DNA from 2 places in the Mesorhizobium sp. M0040 genome. Region 2 is predicted to be linked to the other one. Evidence: riboswitches for the same ligand, from Rfam matches in the RefSeq annotation. Region 2 holds a riboswitch; the other holds the start of a gene.

Region 1 (3,942 bases), on a different contig from region 2:
GCCGAGACGATCCGCGTCGTTGCCCGCAACGGCGGCAAGACCCGCGTCATCAACGGCGCCCGCAGCGTCTATTCGCTGGCGATGGAAGCCGCGCGTACCGGCAGCGGGCTTGTCGCCCTGATCGAGCGCAAGGGCTTCGGCGAAACCGTCGATCTCGACGCAGCCTACAAGAAGGGCCGCCTGCTGTCGCCGATCAACCATCCCGATCCGGCGCATCTCCATCTCACCGGCACCGGGCTGACGCATCTCGGCTCCGCCGCGACCCGCGATTCCATGCACAAGAAGCTCAGCACGGACGGCGAGGAACAGCTGACCGATTCCATGAAGATGTTCCGCATGGGGCTTGAGGGCGGCAAGCCGGCGAAGGGCCAGATCGGCGTGCAGCCGGAATGGTTCTACAAGGGCAACGGCACCATGGCGGTGGCGCCCGGTGCGGCGCTTATGTCGCCGGCCTTCGCCCAGGATGCCGGCGAGGAGCCGGAAATCGCCGGGATCTATGTGATCGGCGACGACGGCGCCCCGTTCCGCGTCGGCTTCACCCTGTCGAACGAGTTTTCCGACCACGTCACCGAGCGTGTGAACTATCTCTTCCTCGCCCATTCCAAGCTGCGCAACGCTTCGTTCGGCCCGGAGATCCTGATCGGCGACCTGCCGTCCGATATCCGCGGCGCTTCACGCATCCTGCGCGACGGCAAGCTACTTTGGGAAAAGCCGTTCCTGTCGGGCGAGGCGAACATGTCGCACACCATTGGCAATCTCGAGCATCACCACTTCAAATACTCGGCCTTCCGCCAGCCGGGCGACGTGCATGTGCACATGTTCGGCACGGCGACGCTGTCCTTCGCCGACGGCATCAGGACCGAGGCCGGCGACGTATTCGAAATCGAGGCGCAGGATTTCGGCCTGCCTTTGCGCAACCCGCTTGAAATCGAGCAGCCGGTGAAGGTGGCGGTGAAGGCGCTTTGAGCCGGGCGTAGCCCGCAAGTGAGAGGAAGCTCAGCGCGCAGCGCGGAAATGCTTGGACAGTTTCAGGCCCTGCGCCTGATAGTTCGAGCCTAGATCTGTGCCGTAGAGCGCCCGCGGCCGTTTCAGCATGTGCTCGTAGACCAACCGTCCGACGATCTGGCCGTGGTCGAGGATGAACGGCACTTCATGGCTGCGCACCTCGAGCACCGCCCGGCTGCCGGTGCCGCCCGACGCCGAATGGCCGAAACCCGGGTCGAAGAAACCGGCATAATGGACGCGGAACTCGCCGACCAGCGGGTCGAAAGGCGTCATTTCGGCCGCGTAGAGCGGCGGCACATGCACCGCCTCGCGCGACACCAGAATATAGAATTCGTCCGGATCGAGCACCAGCTCGCCGGCACCGCTCTTGTAGAGCGGCTCCCAGAAATCGACGACATCCTGCGCGGCGCGCTTGTCGACGTCGACCAGGCCGGTGTGGTGCTTGCCGCGATAGCCGACCAGCCCGTCCTTGTCGCCGTCGAGATCGATCGACAGCGCGATGCCGCCGCCTGAGATGTTGGGCGGTTCGGTGGCGACCAGCATCTCGGCGCGGTGCAGGTCGTGCAGCTCGCTTTCCGACAAGAGCGCATTGCCGGTGCGGAACCTGATCTGCGACAGCCGCGAGCCGGTCCGCACGACGATCGGGAAAGTGCGCGGGCTGACCTCCAGATAGAGCGGGCCTTCATAGCCGGCGGCGATCTTGTCGAACTCGTGGCCACGGTCGGTCATTACCCGGGTGAAGATATCGAGCCGTCCGGTCGAGCTTTTCGGGTTGGCGGAGGCGGAAATATGGGCGGGCAGCGCCAGGCTTTCGAGCAGCGGCACGATGTAGACGCAGCCGGTTTCCAGCACGGCACCTTCGGCGAGGTTGATCTCGTGCAGCTTCAGCCGGTCGAGCTTATCGACAACCCTGTGGTCCGGGCCGGGCAAGAAGGAAGCGCGCACCCGCCAGGCCTTGTCGCCGAGCCTGAGGTCAAGGCTGGCCGGCTGGATCTGATCGGCATCGAGCGTGCGCGGCGATTTCAGCGCGCCCGTCTGGAACAGCGCGGAAATATCCTGATCGGGAAGAATGCCTGTCTGCCGCAAGGGTCTGGCTCCGTTCGAACGCCGGGCGAGGTCTTGTTCTGTCGCAGGTCCGACCGTGGACGCCTTTGGCACCTGCTTGGTACAACCCTCTTAATCATGCCGGCAATTGACGCAAGCGTGGCGCGGGTCTAAAGCTCGTTATCCCGTGGTGATTTGGCCGGTCGGCTTGCAGCCACGTTAAACAAGTCGCTAAAGGACCGTCGGGCCGCAAGGCCATATGGACCGGTTGCGACTTTCGCGACCGGTTTTTTGTTGTTTGGACCAATTTTGGTGTTTGGATAGAATGATGACCAAGAAGCGCGACTGGAAGCCTCAGACCGCACTCGTGCATGCCGGAACGCTGCGTTCCGGCTTCGGCGAGACCTCCGAGGCGATGTATCTCACCCAAGGCTATGTCTACGAGACGGCGCAAGCGGCGGAAGCGCGCTTCAAGGGCGAGGAGCCGGGCTTCATCTATTCGCGCTATGCCAATCCGACGGTCGACATGTTTGAGAAACGCATGTGCGCGCTGGAAGGAGCCGAGGACGCGCGCGCCACGGCATCCGGCATGGCGGCGGTGACGGCAGCACTGCTGTGCAGCGCCAAGGCGGGCGACCATATCGTGGCGGCGCGCGCGCTGTTCGGCTCCTGCCGCTGGGTGGTCGAGACGCTGGCGCCGAAATACGGCATTGAGGCAACGCTGGTCGACGGCACCGACATCGCCAATTGGGAAAAGGCGGTCAAGCCCAACACCAAACTGTTTTTCCTGGAAAGCCCGACCAATCCGACGCTGGAGGTAGTCGACATTGCCGCCGTCGCGGCACTTGCCAATTCGATCGGCGCCAGGTTGATCGTCGACAATGTCTTCGCCACGCCCTTGCAGCAGAAACCCCTGCAGCTCGGCGCCCACATCGTCGTCTATTCGGCCACGAAGCATATTGACGGCCAGGGGCGCTGTCTTGGCGGCATCGTTCTGTCGGACAAGAAATGGATCGACGAGAACCTGCATGACTATTTCCGCCACACCGGCCCAAGCCTCTCGCCCTTCAATGCCTGGACGCTGCTGAAAGGCCTGGAGACGCTGCCGCTGCGCGTACGCCAGCAGACGGAAAGTGCCGGCCGCATCGCGGATTTCCTCGCCGAGCGCCCGCAAATCGCCCGCGTCATCTATCCCGGCCGCGCCGACCACCCGCAAGCGGCCGTGGTCCAGAAGCAGATGTCGGGCGGCTCGACGCTGATTTGCCTCGATGTGAAGGGCGGCAAGCAGGCGGCCTTTGCCTTCCAGAACGCACTCGACGTCGTGCTGATTTCCAACAATCTCGGCGACGCCAAGAGCCTGATCACCCATCCGGCGACGACGACGCACAAGAACTTGACCGATGAGGCCCGCGCCGAGCTCGGCATCGGACCGGGAACGCTCAGACTGTCAGTTGGCCTTGAGGACGCCGACGACCTGCTCGAAGACATCGAGCAGGCACTGAGAGTTGCCGGATAAGGGCTGGCCGAATAGAGGCGAGCGGGGACGCGCCGATCAGGCGCCGGACGGGGTCTCTTCCAGCTCCGCGACGGCCTTGGTCTGGATAGTCATCACATTGCCGCGCCAGTCGACGGCGCCGCTCAGCCATCCGCGCGCCCAAATGGCGGGAAGCATCAGGTCTCGCGCCATCATCGCCAGGATGGTGCGCAGCGACAGGTGCCATCCCTTGGCCGAGGCCAAGGCGCATTCCGGCAGGTAGGCCGCGACCAGCACGGCGATGGCGGTTGCCGGCAGGCGGCCGCCGGCGTCAGCCGCCGCGATCAGCGCAAGCACCAGCGGCGGCGCTGCGCCGATCAGGATCTCGGGGGCGAAGAACAGCGCGAAGGTGACGCGGC
Region 2 (3,942 bases):
CACAAGGAGATACGCCATGACCGCCTACGCCGTCGCCCATATGCGCCAGGTCACGCCGGGGCCGCAGATCGTCGAGTACCTGCACAAGATCGATGAAACGCTGGAACCGTTTGGCGGCCGCTTCGTGGTGCACGGAGGCGAGGTGGAAGTCGTTGAAAACACCTGGCCGGGCCACCTCGTCATGATCGAATTTCCAGACATGCAGCAGGCGCGCGCATGGTACCGCTCGCGCGCCTATCAGGAGATCTTGCCGCTGCGCACCGAGAATTCTCAGTCCGACGTGGTCCTGGTCGATGGCGTTGCGCATCCGCACAAGGCCACCGACGTTCTCGAATAAGGGGACGATCTGCGACGATTGGCTCTTATCGTTTCAGCAGAAACACCGCCTGCTGGCCGAAAAAATTCCAGAACCACCACGGCATCGAGAAGCCGATCCGCTGGCCATTGGCGTCGAGCGCGGTCGCCTTTTCCACCGTCGCGCCAAGCTCGTCGCACAGATTGACGAAATCGCGAATGGTGCAGAAATGGATGTTGGGGGTGTCATACCAGGAATAGGGCAGGTCCCTGGTCACCGGCATGCGGCCGTTGAAGAGCAACGAAAAGCGCACCCGCCAGTGGCCGAAATTCGGGAATGAGACGATGGCGCGGTTGCCGATCCGGAGCAGTTCGTCGAGCACCAGCTTCGGATTGCGTGTCGCCTGCAAGGTCTGCGACAAGACGACGAAGTCGAAGCCCTTGTCGGGATAGAATTGGAGATCCTTGTCGGCATCGCCCTGGATGACCGACAGGCCACGCGCCACGCATTCGTTGACGCCGCGCTGCGACAGCTCCAGGCCGCGGCCATCGACCTTCTTGGTCGCCTGCAGCAATTCGAGCAGCAGGCCGTCGCCGGAACCGACATCCAGCACCCGCGACTGCGGCGGGATGAGATCGGCGACGACTTCGAGGTCGACGCGCTGGGCGCGGTTGACGCTCATGCGTTCGCCTCTTGCCTGGCGCATGATCCTGATCCGAAAAGTCTGCAACTTTTCGGGGTCATGCGCTGATGCCTGGCGCATGGTCCTGATCCGAAAAGCCGGCAACTTTTCGGGGTCATGCGCCGAGCCCTCTCGCCCGAGCGGCCGAGGCGATGAAGCCTTTGATGGCGGCGAACAGTTCGGGCTCGTCGAGCAGAAAGGCGTCGTGGCCGCGGTCGGTCTCGATTTCGACGAACGATACCGAGGCGCCGGCCGCGTTCAGCGCGTGCACGACCGAGCGGCTCTCTTCGGTCGGGAACAGCCAGTCGCTGGTGAACGAAACCAGGCAGAAGCGCGTCTTGGTGCTGGCGAAGGCATCGGCCAGCCGGCCGCCATGGTCGGCGGCGAGATCGAAATAGTCCATCGCCCGGGTCATGTAGAGATAGGAGTTGGCATCGAAGCGATCGACGAAGGTCATGCCCTGATGGCGCAGATAGCTCTCGATCTGGAAGTCGGCATCGAAACCGAAGGTCAGCGCTTCGCGGTCCTGCAGGTTGCGGCCGAACTTGCGATGCAGCGCTGCTTCCGACAGATAGGTGATGTGGGCGGCCATGCGCGCCACCGCCAGCCCCTTTTCCGGCCGCTTGCCATGCTCGAAATATTTGCCGCCGTGCCAATCGGGGTCGGCCATCACCGCCTGCCTGCCGACCTCGTGGAAGGCGATGTTCTGCGAAGAATGGCGGGCGCCGGTCGCGATCGGCAGCGCCGAGAAGACGCGCTCGGGATAGCTGGAGGCCCATTGCAGCACCTGCATGCCGCCCATCGAGCCGCCAAGCACGCTGAACAACTGTTCGATGCCGAAATGCTCGACCAGCATCAACTGCGCCCGCACCATGTCGCGGATGGTGATGATCGGCAGGTCGAGCCCGTAAGGCTTGGCTGTGGCGGGATTTGTCGAGGCGGGGCCGGTGGAGCCGAGGCAGCCGCCGATGACGTTTGACGAGATGACGAAGAAACGGTCGGTATCGATGATCTTGCCGGGGCCGATCAGCACTTCCCACCAGCCCGGCTTGCCGGTCACGGGATTGGTGTTGGCGACGTGCTGGTCGCCGGTCAGCGCATGGCAGACGAGGATGGCGTTGGAGCGCGCGTCGTTGAGCGTGCCATAGGTCTGGTAGGCGATCTGGAACGGCGACAGCAGCGTGCCGGCGTCGAGCTTGAGCGGCTTGTCGGCGCCGAAACGCAACACCGGGCTCGACGGCTGGTCGGCCTCGTTGTTGGTTTTTCGAGCGCGCAAAGCGACCATTACATCTCCTTGCCCGGCCTTCCGTTGTCCGCCGGTCTGGGCAACAGCCAGTCAGGGCAACAAAAAACCGGCCATGCCTTCGCAAAGCCGGTTACAAGATGCAAACGGCCCTTTAGCAAGTTGTTTAACGTGGCTGCAAGCCGACCGGCCAAATCACCACGGAACTGTTGCTGCTCTTCTAGGACCGACGCATGGCTTCGTCAACGGCAAGTTCTTGATCCCGAATTGCCGCCCCTCGACATTCCGAGCCACGGCTTGTATTTCCGCTGCGGCCTCCGGATGGAGGCACTCTCGACGGATTTCATGAAATGAGCCAGACACCGGATCAGACACGTCCAAGGCCCCGCGCCGGCATCATGGACATCGAAGCCTATGTGCCCGGCAAGAGCGCGGCGCCTGAAGGTGTCGCCAAGGTCCATAAATTGTCGGCGAACGAGAACCCGCTCGGTCCTTCGCCAAAGGCGATAGAGGCCGCGCGCGCGGTCGCCGACAAGCTCGCGGTCTATCCCGACGGCAGCGCCAGGCGCCTGAGGGAAGCGATCGCCGAGGTGCACGGGCTCAACCCGGCGAACATCGTCTGCTCCAACGGCTCCGACGAGATTCTGGGCCTGCTGGCGCAGACCTATCTCGCACCCGGCGACGAAGCCATCATCACCGAACACGGCTTCATGGTCTACAAGATCTACATACAGTCGGCCGGTGCCGTCCCGGTAACGGTCAAGGAGACCGATGAACGCGCCGACATCGATGCGATCCTCGCCGCGGTGACGCCGGCTACCCGGATCATCTTCCTTGCCAATCCAAACAATCCAACCGGCACCTACGTGCCGTTCCAGGAGGTGCGCCGCCTGCATGCCGGCCTGCCGCGAAACGTGCTTCTGGTGCTGGATGCAGCTTACGCCGAATATGTCCGGCGAAACGATTATGAAGCCGGCGTCGAGTTGGTGGGCAGCGCGGAAAACGTGGTCATGACCCGCACTTTCTCCAAATTGGGCCTGGGCGGGGCGCGGATCGGCTGGATGTATGCGCCAATGCACGTCATCGACGCGATCAACCGCGTGCGCGGGCCTTTCAACGTCAATGCGACGGCGATCGAGGCCGGCATCGCGGCGATCCACGACCGCGCCCATATCCAACGCAGCGTCGCGCACAACGAGACCTGGCTAGCCTGGCTGAGCGAGCAACTAAGCGGGCTCGGGCTGCGGGTGACGCCGAGCGTCGGCAATTTCATCCTCATCCACTTTCCCGAGGACAAAAAGCATTCGGCGGCGGCCGCCGACGACTACCTCAGTGCGCGCGGCTACATATTGCGGCGCGTTTCCGGCTACGGTTTTCCGAACGCGCTGCGCATGAGCATCGGCACCGAAGAGGCCAATCGCGGCGTTGTCGCAGCACTCGCGACATTCCTGAAAAGCTAGAACACCATGACCTCACCGATGTTCGAAAAGATCGCGCTGGTCGGCATCGGCCTGATCGGCTCGTCGCTGGCCCGCGTCATCCGCCGCGAGGGACTCGCCGGCCAAGTCGCGATTTCGACGCGCAGCGACGCGACGCTGGCACGCGCGAGCCAACTCGGCCTTGGCGACACCTATACGACGGATGCGAAAGAGGCGGTTCGCGATGCTGATCTGGTTATCGTTTCGGTGCCGGTCGGCTCTTCAGGCACGGTCGCCGCAGAGA

What was found. Region 2 has a riboswitch for S-adenosylmethionine ahead of metX (homoserine O-acetyltransferase MetX). Riboswitches for the same ligand answer to the same signal wherever they lie in the genome.
Region 1: it holds a riboswitch for S-adenosylmethionine, as region 2 does, so the genes downstream of both, NKJ91_RS25400 (O-succinylhomoserine sulfhydrylase) here and metX (homoserine O-acetyltransferase MetX) in region 2, are expected to answer to the same signal.

The regions. Positions count from the first base shown of each region.
Region 1 is NZ_JAMYVA010000040.1:5,742-9,683, reverse strand. It holds gene araD1 (AraD1 family protein) at 1-966, shown strand, start outside; gene NKJ91_RS25405 (2'-deoxycytidine 5'-triphosphate deaminase) at 997-2,091, opposite strand; SAM riboswitch at 2,227-2,304, shown strand; gene NKJ91_RS25400 (O-succinylhomoserine sulfhydrylase) at 2,375-3,565, shown strand; gene NKJ91_RS25395 (glycosyltransferase) at 3,602-3,942, opposite strand, start outside.
Region 2 is NZ_JAMYVA010000037.1:902-4,843, reverse strand. It holds gene NKJ91_RS24545 (DUF1330 domain-containing protein) at 17-337, shown strand; gene metW (methionine biosynthesis protein MetW) at 363-977, opposite strand; gene metX (homoserine O-acetyltransferase MetX) at 1,093-2,262, opposite strand; SAM riboswitch at 2,355-2,432, opposite strand; gene hisC (histidinol-phosphate transaminase) at 2,571-3,680, shown strand; gene NKJ91_RS24525 (prephenate/arogenate dehydrogenase family protein) at 3,687-3,942, shown strand, end outside.